Regions from separate parts of the Flexibacterium corallicola genome, predicted to be linked through region 2. Evidence: predicted binding sites of a transcription regulator. Region 2 holds the regulator's gene; the other holds the start of a gene.

What was found. Region 2 encodes PhoB, which activates phosphate uptake and scavenging genes when phosphate is short. Its sites were predicted from a motif close to TGTCATNNANCTGTCAT; they were not measured.
Region 1: P6574_RS04495 (UDP-2,3-diacylglucosamine diphosphatase) is a predicted target of PhoB. The motif match lies at 4,968-4,984, and genes of this name have one in related genera.

The regions. Positions count from the first base shown of each region.
Region 1 covers NZ_JARRCW010000001.1:979,007-986,852, forward strand. The annotation lists gene P6574_RS04470 (xanthine dehydrogenase family protein molybdopterin-binding subunit) at 1-607, shown strand, start outside; gene P6574_RS04475 (DMT family transporter) at 832-1,857, shown strand; gene P6574_RS04480 (Lrp/AsnC ligand binding domain-containing protein) at 1,887-2,123, opposite strand; gene thiD (bifunctional hydroxymethylpyrimidine kinase/phosphomethylpyrimidine kinase) at 2,349-3,152, shown strand; gene P6574_RS04490 (OmpP1/FadL family transporter) at 3,392-4,753, shown strand; gene P6574_RS04495 (UDP-2,3-diacylglucosamine diphosphatase) at 5,024-5,812, shown strand; gene P6574_RS04500 (glycosyltransferase family 4 protein) at 5,809-6,849, shown strand; gene P6574_RS04505 (threonine ammonia-lyase) at 6,937-7,846, shown strand, end outside.
Region 2 covers NZ_JARRCW010000001.1:3,329,530-3,337,375, forward strand. The annotation lists gene P6574_RS14550 (Hsp33 family molecular chaperone) at 1-180, opposite strand, end outside; gene argF (ornithine carbamoyltransferase) at 180-1,118, opposite strand; gene P6574_RS14560 (aspartate aminotransferase family protein) at 1,129-2,316, opposite strand; gene P6574_RS14565 (GcrA family cell cycle regulator) at 2,980-3,564, shown strand; gene phoB (phosphate regulon transcriptional regulator PhoB) at 3,659-4,354, opposite strand; gene phoU (phosphate signaling complex protein PhoU) at 4,389-5,090, opposite strand; gene pstB (phosphate ABC transporter ATP-binding protein PstB) at 5,121-5,897, opposite strand; partial or broken gene pstA (phosphate ABC transporter permease PstA) at 5,973-6,689, opposite strand; partial or broken gene P6574_RS22155 (DUF3333 domain-containing protein) at 7,314-7,793, opposite strand; gene pstC (phosphate ABC transporter permease subunit PstC) at 7,786-7,846, opposite strand, start outside.

The DNA of each region.
Region 1 (7,846 bases), 2.4 Mb from region 2:
TTTAGAGGTTGATGTTGAAGATCTTGAGCTGGTGGATGGAACATTACGTGTTGTGGGTACGGATCGCTACATGTCGCTGGCTGCTCTGGCACAAACAAGCGCAGAGAAGATAGAGGCTTTTGGAGAAGCTGTACAAAAACAGTGTACCTACCCCAACGGGACACACATTTGCGAGTTGGAAGTTGACCCTGAAACCGGTGTTACAAAGATTGAGCGGTACACTGTGGTTGATGATGTGGGGGTAACGGTAAACCCGCGTCTCCTGCAAGGACAGATTCACGGGGGAGTGGCTCAGGCGATCGGTCAAGCTCTTTATGAACATGTGATTTATGATGATGAGGGGCAGCTCTTAACTGCCTCCCTACTGGACTATCATGTTCCCAGAGCGGATGATCTGCCGTTCTTCTCTCATAATACGTGTAATACTCCGAGCAAAAACAACCCTCTAGGTGTGAAGGGGGCAGGAGAGGCAGGCACTGTCGGGGCGGCCCCCGCTGTAATGAATGCTTTACAGTATGCCCTGAGAAAACATGCAGGTGTTGGACATATAGATATGCCGGCAACGCCGTCACGGGTATGGGGCGCCATTCAGGCAGCACGAATCTAGCAGATATTTTAGTGTTGCTAAAAACAGGCTCAAAGGGATCTGCTTACATATTCATCAGTGCACAACTTAATTTGTGGTTGTTTTTTAGGGAGTAAATCGATTTAGAGTAGAGTTCTCACTCGCTTCAAGAGTGGTAAGTTCTTTGTCTCTTCTCTTGCTGCTTGATCCCCATGGGAACTGCTTGATTTGGCGGTATCTGGAAGAATGTAACGTCAGGAATTCTAATGAAGTTGCCCGGCTCTGCGGCTGAACGTAAAGTCCCTTCCGCCAAAATGCCCGAAGGCGCAATCCCCACTGCAACTGGAGCAGATGCAAAGCCGCTGTTGGGTATTTTCTTGAAAATAGCCTCAACGCTTGCCTTTTTTGGTATGGTCTCCGCTCTTAAATGGGTCTCTCAAGATGTCCCCATTACTGAAGTGGTCTTTGCGCGTAACTTTTTTGGGCTGTTTCCGATTTTAATTATGATGGGAATGGAAGGTTCTTTTGGGTATGGGTGGAAAACCTCCCGCCCCATGGTACATATGAGCAGAGCAATGGTCGGCGTAAGCGCTATGGCCTGCGGCTTTATTGGTTTGAAACTTCTGCCTCTCCCGGATGCAACCGCGATTGGATTTGCTGGGCCCTTGATAGTGGTAATCTTGGCGGCATTACTCTTGAAGGAGAGTGTACGCATATACCGCTGGTCTGCTGTTTCCGTAGGGTTCGTGGGTGTTTTGATTACGGTTATACCGCACCTTGGAGAAGGACAGGGGGGGAACTTGGCCAACTGGGGGGTGCTCTTTAGTTTTTTAGGCGCGCTTCTGGCCGCCTTTGCCATGATAGCAGTGCGTAAACTGAGTGAAACAGAGCGAACTGCGACAATCGTACTCTGGTTTACAGTCACGTCGACGGTTCTGGCTGCGTTCACCTATCCACTGGGATTGGTCTATCCCGAGTTTGCATGGGGTGTTCCCGACCTGTTTGATGGTCTGTGTCTGGTCGCTGTTGGAGTTTTTGGCGGGCTTGGTCAGATTCTGTTGACTCATAGCTACAGGTACGCGGATGCGTCCACCATTGCGCCGTTTGATTATATGAATATGGTCTGGGCGATTTGCTTTGGATTTGTTCTTTTTGCAGAGGTTCCCACACCGGAGGTGATTGTCGGCTCATTGATTGTCATCGCAGCAGGAATTTTTGTCATCTTGCGAGAACATCAGCTGGGATATGACAGAACCAGAGCGCGGCGGGCCTCAACACCTTCCAAGGCATAGGGCAGACAGTTTTTTGCCTGCCTTTTACTCTAGAATGCTTTGAAGGTGATGATGGTACGTGTATCTTGAATACCATCAATGCAATGGAGTTGCTTGGATACAAAGTGGCCAATATCTTGCCCCTCTTCCAGATAGATCTTGACCATAAGGTCCATTTCTCCGGAAATGGAGTAGGTTTCAGAGGCAATTTCCGCATCTGCTATGGCGTTTGCGACCTGATAGGTCTTGCCCAGTTGGCATTTTATCATCACATAAAATGGTGTCATTGCTAACCCTTTGAATACTGTCGTGGTTTGAAGGCAGTGTGGCCTGAATTGTGATCGTAAACAAGCATCAATCCCAAAGAGCAGTTTTTTAAGTTCTCCGCGCTCCTCTTGATCTGGGTAGTCATGAAAACAGGCAGAGAGATGGGTTTGAGAACGTGAATCTTCGTTGAATGGAATAAAATATAATATTATAAGTCATGGACTTACAAGATAGGAGACGAGCTTATGACCCCGATTGCTGTAACAATTGCCGGATCTGATTCTGGAGGGGCTGCGGGAGTTCAGGCGGACCTGAAAACCTTTTCAGCACTGGGGGTTTATGGTGCGACGGTTTTTTGTGCTCTAACTGCGCAAAATACCAAAGGAGTCTCCGCTATTCATGAGGTGCCGGCAGATTTTATTTTTGCGCAAATAAAAGCCGTGTTTACGGACCTTGCTGTCAATGCTGTCAAAATCGGAATGGTCTCTACTTGTGAGGCAATTGAAGCTGTTTCGAAGGGCCTGCAGCAGTATAATCAAGCTCCCATTGTGCTAGACCCTGTCATGGTCGCCAGCTCTGGTGATTTGTTATTGCATTCCGATGCGATGGATGGATTGAAGAAAAAACTCTTCCCACTTGCTTTAATCATTACGCCCAATATGGCAGAGGCGGCGCTATTGCTTGACCGTCCTATTGCCCGAAATGCGCAAGAGTTTAAAGATCAGGCCAAGGCCCTTCTAGACTTGGGAGTGAAGAGTGTCCTGTTAAAAGGGGGGCATGGGCTGGACCAAAAATCAGATGATTTATATCTGGATCAACAAGGTACAGAACTCTGGCTACGAGACACCAGATATTCTACTGAAAACACTCACGGAACTGGTTGCACTTTATCCTCGGCTATTGCGTCGGGCCTGGCTAAGGGGCTAGGAGTTGAAACTGCCTTGCAAGAAGCTAAAGACTACATCTCGGGGGCTATCCGAGCGGCGGATACTCTGCATATAGGGAGTGGTCACGGCCCCGTCCATCACTTTTATAAAGTCTGGAAGTAGTTCAGAGATTTTACTGGATGTCGTTTCAAAGGCGTCTTCACTCAATTACGGGGAGGTCCATGACCTCCCAAATGGTACGTATTAAAATTATAATTGTACGTGTATTTGTAATTTATACTTAATGTTTTAAGTACTTATGATAAATATCTAGTATTTTTATTATTATGTAAATAAATCATCAAGTGCTATTCTTTCTCAAATGGTCTTATGTACGCCTGACTGTTTGGGAGAAGTTCATAATGCTTAAAACATCTAATATTCTTTTTGGCATAAGTGGGCTACTGCTTGTAGTTGGCAGCCAGCAGGCTCAAGGCGGAGCCTTTGCTCTTCGCGAACAGTCCGCTTTCTATCAGGGCCTTTCATTCGCTGGTTACGGCGTGCAAAGCGAAAGCCTTTCCTCAATGTTCTGGAATCCTGCAACAATTGTGGGCAGAGAGGGTATGCAAGGGGAGAGTGTGAATACGGGCGTCTTCCCAAGGGCGGATATTGATACAGACTATGCGGCATATGACACTCCAGAAAACGGCTTTGTGCCACTTAATAATATACCAGGAGCGGCAGCGGGTTCTGCTGGAGATGTTGGAGAAAATGCCTGGCTTGGCTCGTCCTATGGGACCTATCAGGTCAATGATCGGATTTTCCTAGGGCTTTCTGTCACTGCGCCCTTTGGGCTTGCCACAAAACCTAATTCAGAATGGGCTGGGCAGATTTATGCACGTTCTTCACGAGTCTTGTCTGTGAACGCAACACCTATGATTGGTACAGCTATAACAGATTACCTTTCGGTTGGTGTCGGGCTACAGGTCCAGTATTTTCAAGTTCGCCTAAAAAGCGCATTCCCGCCAGGTGGAGAAGGAGTACTGGAAAGATTTGTCGGTCTTGAGGGAATTAGGGCAGACGCGGGGACTGCGGAGCTTGAAGGCGAAGATCATAATTTGGGGTTTGGAGGTACTATAGGGGTTCTCATCAATCCAATGGAGAACCTACAGATTGGCGTAGGCTACCGTTCTCCTATTCGGCATGAATTAAAAGGGCATTTGAAAAAACCGGCTTTTAGTTTTTTTGGTATGGAAGTGCCTGCAGAGAGAACGCCAATTACATCAACTCTTACTCTTCCTGAGCAAATCAATGCGTCCTTCCAATACGACTTCTTAGAAAATGCCCGTATCATGGGGACCTTCGAATGGACAAACTGGAGCCGTTTTAGTTCGTTTAAGGTCTACAATCGTGTTACGGGAGAAGAGGAGACCGAACTCTCCTTTTTCTATAATGATGGGTACTATCTCTCCATTGGCGGGGAGTACGACTATAATGGACAATTCACATTCAGAGCTGGAGTTGGTTATGAGTGGTCGCCCATAGATGATGCAAACCGTAGCCCTCGGTTACCGGATACCGATCGGGTGTGGCTTAGCGCAGGCTTAAGTTACAACTACAAAGATTGGCTGTCTGCGGATATTGGCTACTCTCACCTCTTTGCAGTTGGTGATGATAAAATAAATATAAACCCCGATAGCTTCCAATACGAAGGCGTTTGGTTTGAAGGTAATGTTGATGGAGCCGCTGACATTATCTCAGGTTCTATTCGAATAAAGTATTAATATTTTTGTTTTGATATGCGTGAAATGTTATTTTATTTAAAATATGCTTGCAGTAACTATTGTTGTTGTTGAATATGATTAGTATTGTGTGATTTTATATTTACTATTTTTGATGAAGTATTAGATTAATATTATTGCTAGCTATTATTATCTATAGAATAGTTTGATGATTTTCCCGTTTGAAAACAGTCACAAATAGTTCGTGGGAATCGGCTGTTATCAGGCTGACATTTCTTATTTGGAGCTATTGCGGTGATTAATGAAACTTCAATGGGTCATTATAAAACTCTGTTTCTCTCGGATATCCATCTTGGCACCAGAGGGTGTCAGGCTTCTATGGTCCTTGAGCTTCTCAGGGAAACGGAAGCCGAGACCATTTACCTTCTGGGAGATATTGTGGATGGCTGGCGGCTGCGCCGTTCTTGGTACTGGCCCCAGTTGCATAATGATGTGGTACAAAAACTCCTGAGAAAAGCCCGAAAAGGGACGAGGGTTGTATATGTACCCGGGAATCACGATGAATTCATGCGTGACTTCTTGGGTAATGATTTTGGGGGCATCGAGATTGTTGATCAAGCACTTCATGAAACCGTGGATGGCAAGCGATACCTTGTCATTCACGGTGATCAATTTGATGTGGTTGTACGCCATGCAAAGTGGCTTGCCCTACTTGGAGATTGGTCCTACCGGAGTGCACTCAAGGTAAACCTTGTTGTTAATTTCTGCCGCAGGAAACTGGGTTTTTCCTATTGGTCCTTGTCCGCTTGGGCCAAGATGAAAGTTAAGAACGCCGTAAACTTTATCGGAAATTTTGAAGAAGCTCTGGTTCATGCGGCCGCAGAACAGCAAGTGGATGGCGTTATTTGCGGGCACATTCACCATGCCGCTAGCCATCATCACTTGGGCTTGCACTATGTGAATACTGGAGACTGGGTGGAAAGCTGCAGTGCTGTCGTCGAACACCATGACGGCACTTTGGAGCTTATTGAGTGGGGAGAACGGCGGCTCCAACCAGAGCCGTCCCTAAGGAGTTCTGATACTTCGCAGGTGGCCGCATGAGCTCCGTTCTCATCGTAACAGACGCTTGGAAACCTCAGGTAAACGGCGTTGTTCATAGTCTGGAAAGGCTGGGGCTTGAACTACGTAAAATGGGCAAGCGTACCGAGTTTCTGACGCCCCAGAACTTTACGCACTTGCCAATGCCTTCTTATCCCGAAATAAGGCTCAGCCTCGCGGCCCCGGCATCTGTGCGCAGGAGTGTTGAAAACTTCAACTGCGATTATCTTCATATTGCTACCGAGGGGCCTCTGGGCTGGTTTGCCAGACAGGCCGCCTTAAAGATGGAATTGAGTTTCACGACCAGTTACCATACGCGCTTTCCAGAGTATGTACGTGCGCGAGCACCAGTTCCGTTGCAGTGGTCATATGCATGGCTGCGGAATTTTCACAATGCTGCTTCAGCGTGTATGGTCGCGACCAAGTCTTTGGAAGATGATCTGAGGGAAAGAGGGTTTCACAACCTGGTCCGCTGGTCTCGTGGGGTTGATGGCGAGCAATTTAAGCCGTGTTCCAGCAATGTGTATGATGGCTTGAAAGGCCCCATATTTCTTTATGTTGGCCGTGTGGCCGTTGAAAAAAATATTGAGACATTTCTTGAGCTTGATCTGCCAGGAACAAAAGTGGTCGTGGGTGGTGGTCCGCGGCTGCAACAGCTTCAATCTGCATACCCTGCGGTAGTTTTTAAAGGTCCCCTTACTGGATGGGCGTTGGTGGAGCATTATGCGGGGGCAAGTGTTTTTGTTTTCCCGAGCAAAACCGATACATTTGGAAACGTGATTTTGGAAGCCTTGGCCTGTGGAACTCCAGTCGCCGCATATCCCGTTATGGGTCCCAAAGATATTTTGGGAGGAAATCAGGCGGGTATTCTCTCGCAGAATCTGGAGGAGGCCGCAATCGCAGCCCTGAAGTTGGATGGTGACTATTGTCGGAAGTTTGCTCAAACGTTTTCTTGGGAAGCCAGCGCCCATCGATTTTGGAAAAATGTTACAGTAAAAGGCAAGTTGGAACATACCATTAGGGTAAACGGGAGCGTCTAGATACTTGGAATATATTGACCTTCTTTTTTGAGGATCATAGGGTATACAATTGTTTTTCGACAACCCTTTCAACTCTCAAGAGAGTCCATGTCACATTCCCTTGCTCGTACTCGCGCTCCTGGTTTCAAACAAATAAAGGCAGCGGCAAAACGCATTGAAAGCCATGCTGTAAAAACCCCGCTGCTGAGCTTTCCGGTTTTGAATGACAGGGTTGGGGGGACAGTCCTCATCAAGCCGGAAAGTCTACAAAGAACGGGCAGCTTCAAGTTTCGCGGAGCGTTTAACCGGCTTTTACAAATACCGGAGCAACAGCGTGCTAAGGGAGTTATCGCCTGCTCTTCAGGAAACCATGCGCAAGGTGTTGCAGCCGCCGCAAAACTGCTGGGCATCAATGCGAAAATTATTATGCCCTCCGACGCGCCAGCCATAAAAGTTCAGCGTACAAAGTCATTTGGTGCGCAAGTCATCCTCTATGACAGGGCAGGTGCAGACAGAGATGCCCTGTTACTCGACCTCAGGGAAGAAACGGGTGCAACACTTGTCCACCCCTATGAGGACCCCGAAGTAATCGCGGGGCAGGGGACTGTGGGACTTGAGATTGCCCAACAGGCAGAAGCAATGGGATATAAACCGGATGCTGTCATCGTGTGCACAGGCGGTGGTGGGCTTTCCAGTGGAATTGCCATTGCTTTTAAAGAGCTCTTGCCTGCCTGTGAGTTTTACACCTGTGAACCTGTCGGGTTTGATGATGTTGCCCGCTCCGTTTTGGCCCAAAAACGTGTTTCCAACGCACACCTTTCCGGTTCCATATGTGATGCAGTTCTCACGCCAACTCCGGGGGAAATTGCTTTTTCTGTCCTGCGTTCACAGGTTACCAAGGGCTTAGTTGTGAGTGATGATGAGGCTTTGGCGGCCATTGCCTTTGCCTTTAATGAACTAAAACTGGTTGTCGAGCCGGGAGGTGCAGTGGCACTGGCGGCGATTTTGGCAGGGCGCT
Region 2 (7,846 bases):
TGCCTGCGCAAGCAACTTCTTGACAGGCACCGGGTAGTCATGACGGGCAAGCATGCTGTCCAAAACTGCGCCCAGACGTACACTTCGCCCGCGAACGTCCAGCCCCTCAACCGAGAAAGGAAGGACAACATCATCACCCACAGGCTTCACTTTAGACGTTTGCTCTTGGCTTTTATTCATTATTCCTCCGGCAGTGCATCAAGACACCATGCCATAATTCCTTTTTGAGCGTGCAGTCGGTTTTCAGCTTCATCGAAAACAACCGACTGTGGGCCATCCATTACCGCATCCGTAACCTCTTCGCCACGGTGAGCTGGCAAACAGTGCATAAATATTGCTTCATTATGCGCCTTGGCCATCAAGTTATCATTCACCTGATACGGGCTCAGCAGGTTATAGCGGTAAGAAGCGTCTTCATCGCCCATAGAAACCCAGCAATCAGTAATGACAGCATGACAGCCAGAAACTGCTTCAATCGGGTCCTCGGTAATGGTGACATTGCCACCTTGACGCTTGACTGCTTCTAACCACTCCTGCGGAACAGTCAACTCCTTTGGCGCCCCCACGACAAGCTCGAAATCCAGCTTTGCGCTCGCTTGCATCCACGAGTAGAGTACGTTGTTGCTATCCCCAACCCATGCAATCCGCTTGCCTTGAATAGGCCCGCGATGTTCTTCAAACGTCATGATATCCGCCATAATCTGGCAGGGATGGGACTCTTTTGTCAGACCGTTTATGACAGGTATATCAGAATACTGTGCCAGTTCGCGAACAGCTTCATGATCCAACATACGGATCATGATCATATCAACGAAACGGCTGAGAACACGGGCGGTATCAGGAATAGATTCCCCGCGCCCCAGCTGCATTTCCTTACCAGTCAGCATAAGCGGCTCACCACCCAGCTCCCGCGCACCCACATCAAAAGAGATGCGTGTACGTGTTGAGGGCTGTTCAAAGATCATAGCCAACGTCCGCCCCGAAAGAGGGCCGGATTTACCACGTTGAGCCTCTCTCCTTTTTTTCAAAAGGGAGGCACCATCAAGAATTTTTCGCAGCTCACCTGCTGGCAACTCAGAGATATCAAGAAAATGTTTGGGCTTTGAAACAACGGACATGGATTAACTCTTATTTCTTTTGTGCAGCTTCAGTTGCTAAAGCTGCCGTCTCCAGCATCTCAACAAGCTGGGAAATTTCTTCTTCACTGATGACCATCGGAGGCATAATGCGAAGGACATTTTCTCCCGCAGGAACTGGCAGAAGACCATTGTCGCGACAGGCTTTTAAAGTTAGACCTTGGTCACCCTTGCAAACCAGCCCAAGCATTAAACCAGAACCTCGGACTTCCTTGAATACTTCTGGATGGCTATCCACCAAAGCCGCCAGTTTCTGCTTAAGCAGAAGTGACTTCTTCTGGACTTTCTCCAAAAATTCCGGTTCAAGAACAATACTTAACACGGCCTTACCAACAGTCATGGCCAGAAGGTTCCCACCATAAGTGGTGCCGTGGGTTCCAGCGCTCATGCCAGACGCCACTTCATCGGTCGCGAGAAAGGCTCCCAGAGGGAAGCCTCCGCCGATTCCCTTGGCAACAGCCATTACATCTGGTTCAATTCCTGCCCATTCATGGGCAAAGAACTTACCTGTTCGCCCTACACCACACTGAATTTCATCCAGAACCAAAAGCAAGCCATGTTCATCACAAAGGGCGCGCAGCGCTCTAAGGAAGGCCGGATCAAACGCCTTAATGCCCCCTTCACCTTGAATGGGTTCTAGCAAGATAGCCGCAGTTTGCGGACCAATTGCAGCTTTGACTGCCTCCAGATCGGCAAAAGGAACTTTGTCGAACCCTTCCAGAGCAGGGCCAAACCCCTCAAGGTATTTCTGCTGACCGCCTGCGGCAAGGCCGGCCATTGTCCGCCCGTGAAAGGCACCTTCGAAGGTAATGATCCGATATTTTTCGGGTTCCCCCTTGGCATAGAAATAGCGCCGTGTAGTCTTGATAGCGCCTTCCACAGCCTCAGTGCCCGAATTGCAGAAGAACACCTTATCGGCGAAGCTATTGTCCACCAGAAGTTGCCCAAGCTCTTCCTGCTCTTTACTGCGATAAAGGTTCGACACATGCCACAGGGTTTCCGCCTGCTTTTGTAAAGCCTCAACGAGTTTTGGATGAGAATGTCCCAAGCCGCTCACAGCAACACCAGAAGCGCAATCCATATATCGTCGACCATCATTCGCATACAGCCAGACACCTTCCCCCCGCTCGAACTCAAGCTCGGAACGTACATAGGTCTGAAAGAGCGACGAAGTCGTCATATCCTACTCCTTGGATAGGGTCTCTTCTCATTCGAAAGAAGAGCAATTTTGTTTCAGCAAGCAACTAAGAGAACGTCGTTTAAGACCCCTTAATTTCAAAAGAAGTTATATAAAGAGCTTTCACTTCTAACTGTCAATCATCTTTACGTATTGCAAAGGTTTTTTGCCAAGTTTACAGGACTAAAAAGCCCTCTTTATTTACGTTTCAAACGCTCGGCCTGATAGGGACACCAAACACAACTCAAGGTTATAAATGCCACCATACTTTATAGCTAGTATGAATACAGAGAGCTTCTAGCAAATGGGGTGACACAAACAAACATCTTAAAAAATTCTCATGTATTTATTGAGAAGTTGGCAAGCCGATATTAATTCCAGCAAAAAAAATATTTAGAATTATTTGCAGTACATACAGTTATTATGTCCATTCGACCACCACGAGATCATGGACAACTCCTTGACTTAGTTTAATTCTGGGGAAAACCGACTACAAACCAACATGATTTATTTGGCATCATTGCTACTCCAATATTCACTATAGTAGGGTCAGTGCTAAGTGGGAAACACCTTCTCGTTTCCAATGACTGGATGTAATGCAGCTAATCTACAGCGACTACACACAAAAGTTGTACTCGAGAAGACAGTAGGAAGATGGGGACTTCTATGAGCTGGACGACTGATCGTGTTGAACTCCTAACCAAGCTATGGGCTGAAGGTCTCAGCGCTAGCCAAATCGCGGCAGAACTGGGGAATGTCACTCGAAACGCAGTTATAGGAAAAGTCCACAGGCTAGGCTTATCCGGCCGTGTCAAATCAACGAACTCTAGTAAGCCACGGCGTAACACTTCTTCTTCAACATCACCTTCTCCCAGAAAAACTGCGCCTCCTGCATCTGCAAAAAGTGACAGTGCACCCGTTAAAGCTCGAAGTGCTTCTCCGTTATCTCAACAAACACACCAACCAAGTGTGTCTGGGGCAAACGCCTTAAAGATTGAGCCGGAAATTATCCCGGTGGGAGAGATTGAACCAGTTTCTTCGCCTGATAGCCTGATGCCAATGTCGGAGCGGGCGACTATACTTAGCCTGAATGAACGCACTTGTAAGTGGCCTATTGGTGATCCCGGCGGGGAAGACTTTCATTTTTGCGGGCGTCAATCAGATGGATCGACACCATATTGCGCTCACCATCGCAGGGTTGCCTATCAGCCAGTCAGCGAAAGAAGACGCGAACGTAAAGCAACTGCTTAAGTTCAAAACGACATTGTGTCGAAAACCACGTATTGAACAGCAAAAAGCCCATGCTTTTTGCTGTTATTTTTTATAACCTCTTAACTCAGGTCGATTATGCCACTGCATACTGATCGTTAAACGAATACCCAGCGCCCCGAACAGTCCGGATGGGATCTTTCTGTTTTCCGCGGTTTATCGCTTTGCGCAGGCGGCCAACATGAACATCAACAGTCCTTTCATCCACATACACATCATGCCCCCAAACACCATCCAGCAATTGTTCGCGTGAATATACTCGTCCCGGAGCCTTCATCAAAAACTCCAGAAGCCGGAACTCAGTTGGGCCAAGGTGAATTTCCTTCCCCAAACGCCTGACACGGTGGGTCTCCCGGTCCAGTTCAATATCCCCGGACTTTAACTGTGAAGATACGACCTCGGGCTTACTGCGCCGCAAAATGGCGCGAATGCGTGCCATCAGCTCAGGAACAGAGAACGGTTTGACAACATAATCATCAGCTCCGGTGGAGAGTCCTCGTACACGTTCGGTTTCTTCTCCCCGCGCTGTCAGCATGATGATTGGAATCTGTGCAGTTTCCTCTCTGGCTCTCATGCGACGACACAGCTCAATACCCGAGACACCCGGTAACATCCAGTCCAGCAACACAAGATCCGGTTGACTTTCCTGAAGCCGCAAATCCGCCTCATCCCCTTTCATGCAGACTTCCACATTGTAGCCTTCTGCCTCAAGGTTATATTGCAAGAGCAGGCTCAAAGACTCTTCATCTTCAACAACAAGAATATCAGGCATAGTTAAGATGTCTTTCCATGAACTATTAAGTCAACTAGTTCGCCAAGGCGTTCAATTCATCACTTTTGGGCCGCTCGTTCGGCAAGTGCTCCCCGGTGATCTTATAGTAAATATTCTCGGCAATGTTCGTTGCATGATCACCAATTCGTTCAATATTTTTAGCACAAAACAATAAATGCGCACATTTTGTAATGCTGCGCGGGTCCTCCATCATATAGGTAAGCAGCTCTCTGAAAATGGACGTATAAAGAGCATCAATCTCTTCATCCCGCAATTGAACCTGTCTCAAAACCTCCAGATCCCCACTCGTATATGTATCCAGAGTATCCTTCAGCTGGCAAAGCGCAAGGTCTGCCATATGCTCAACACCTTGCGCCCACTCCTTTGAGCCTAACCCCCCCTTTATAGCCAGTGTCCTCTTGGAGATATTCTTGGCCAAATCTCCGACCCTTTCAAGATCATTGGAAATTCGCATAGCCGCAACCACTTCCCTGAGATCACTTGCCATGGGCTGGCGGCGCGCAATAATGGAAACACTCAAATCTTCCAGCTCACTTTGCATTGCGTCCAACCGCTTGTCAGCCTCAATCGTACTTTCAGCCAGTTTCCGGTTGTCGGTCAAAAGCGCTTGAATAGAGTCTCTAACCAGAGTTTCTGCCATACCGCCCATTTCAAGAACCCGCGTGGCAAGATTTTTCATTTCATCATTAAAGGCCGACACAATATGGTCTGACATAGCCAATCACCTGTTATGCTTTCGTTCTTATCAGCCAATGCGGCCAGTTATATAATCTTGCGTGCGCTGGTCTTTTGGGTTCGTAAATATATCGTTGGTTAAACTTTCCTCCACCAAGCTTCCGAGGTGAAAGAATGCGGTGCGCTGGGAAACACGGGCAGCCTGCTGCATGGAGTGCGTTACGATAACAATCGTGTAGTTTTCACGAAGCTCATCAATCAACTCCTCCACCTTGGCAGTGGCAATGGGGTCCAGAGCCGAACAGGGCTCATCCATCAAGATGACTTCCGGAGAAACTGCAATGGCTCTGGCGATACACAGCCGTTGCTGCTGACCGCCGGACAGTCCCGTCCCTGGCTCATCCAAGCGGTCTTTGACTTCTTCAAAAAGCCCCGCCTTTTGGAGACTGTTTGCTACAATTTCTTCAAGATCAGACTTTGATTGAGCAAGACCATGAATACGCGGACCATATGCAACATTTTCAAAAATCGACTTTGGGAAAGGGTTGGGCTTTTGAAAAACCATACCCACCCGTGCTCTCAGCTCAACAACATCAATGCTGGGATCATAAATATCGTCGTGGTCAAGGTAGATCCCTCCTTCCACCCGGCAACTTTCAATCGTATCATTCATGCGGTTCAGGCAACGTAGGAACGTTGATTTCCCACACCCCGATGGACCAATAAGTGCGGTTACCTGATTCTTTCTGATCTCCAGATGAATAGCGTTGAGAGCCTGCTTTTGACCATAGTAGACACAAACGCCTTCACCACGCATTTTTAATGGTATTTCTCTATCGGTTTCCATAGTCACATCATTCACCACTGGACCAGTTATTTGGCTTCTGCCTGTTGTTTCAAACTTGTACATTTCACCCTCAAATCACCAGCGACGTTCAAACTTCTTGCGCAAAACAATTGCGATTGCATTCATGCAAATTAAGAACCCGAGCAGCACCATGATGGCTGCTGACGTTTTTTGCTGGAATGCAGGCTCGGGAAAGTCTGCCCACATGAAAATTTGCACTGGGAGAACCGTAGAAGGATCCAGCGGAGTACCTGGTACATCCACAATGAAGGCAACCATACCGATCATGAGAAGCGGGGCGGTTTCGCCCAACGCCTGCGCCATTCCGATGATTGTTCCCGTCAATATCCCTGGCATGGCTAGAGGCAACACATGATGGAACACGGCTTGTAAGCGAGATGCACCGACCCCCAAGGCCGCTTCACGAATTGAAGGCGGTACAGCCTGCAGAGCAGCTCGGGACGCAATTATAATGGTTGGCAAAGTCATCAAGGCAAGGACCATTCCACCAACAACGGGGGCGGACCTTGGTAGGCCAAACACATTCAAAAAGACTGCCAGCCCCAATAGACCAAACACAATCGACGGGACGGCCGCCAGATTGTTGATGTTTACTTCAATAAACTGGGTCCAGCGGTTTTTCGGTGCAAACTCTTCCAGATAAATTGCGGAGGCAACACCTACTGGAAAGGAGAGAGAGAGTGTCACGATCATAGTCCAGAAAGTGCCGACAACGGCTCCCCAAATACCCGCCATTTCTGGCTCGCGACTGGCCCCTGCTGTTAGGAAAATACTATTCCACCGGTTACTTATCTGGCCTTTTTGCTCCAGATAGTCTGTATAAGCGATTTCCCTGTCAGAAAACTTCCGCGATGATTGAGGAACTTCAATTTTCTCAAGTGACCAATTACCCGCTTGCGCAGTTACTGAATTCTGTATTGGTATCAGAACCGGGCCACTTGCTTGGTTTCCGTCAATCTCATCAACTTTAAGCACGCCGCCAGCAATATTGATGAAGTAACTTGGCATTTCATCATTTAACTGCTGTGGGCCATTCAGCTTGGACAGACGCTGATCAATTCGTGAAAGGTCTACTTGCAGCGCAGAAATAATGTCCTGTACTCGCTCCTGAGAGGATTTTGCCGCAGAAAGCTCTTCTTCCAGCCGCTTTCTTTCCAAGGGGTCAGACTGAGTGATCCTGCCAGATAGTCCATATATCTTTGAAAGTAGATTTTTTTCCGACTGTCTGCGTAGCGCAATTCGCCGCCTCAGGTCTTCGGCCTGCCCATTCAGGTAGGCTGTAATTTCATCCCGAACCGGCCCCAGAACATTTCCGGCCATATGAACAGAGGCCGTCGAGCTGGTGATACTCACACTTGCTGCACTATCAGGATCAACAGAAGACTTTTTGGTGATCAAGCCTTTCAAATAAAGATCTGCATAGTCCGACAACGGCAGAGCAACGGAACTCTCCGCCCCTAATTGAACTTTCTGAGCAATAACTTCCCGCTGAAGAAGGATTCCCGCACCCGACGACAACAAAGAGTTGAGAATTTTGCGGTCCTTGCGAGTGGAAACAAATGGTAAGCTCTGCTTCAAACTGCTGCGCAGTATCCCATTATAGCTGGCAGCCTGTGGTTTATCCGGGTTCACATTATTGGAGGACAGGTCCACCGAGACTGTCACATAGTTATAGGTAAATGCGGGCAGGCCTTTGGAGATAATCGATCCCAGCAGTGCAACCAGAAAGACACCAGACACCAACAAAGCGGCAACGCCGTAGAGCTTGAAACGGGTTTCAGCTGCATAGCGTTTCTTTAACCTCTGCCGAGCCCTGTGACCTGTGTGAACAGTTTCACCAGCAACATCGATTTTTTCATGAGCAATATTAGTCATATTGTTCTCTATATTTTTTCACAACGCGCAGAGCGAAGATATTTAGGGCAAGC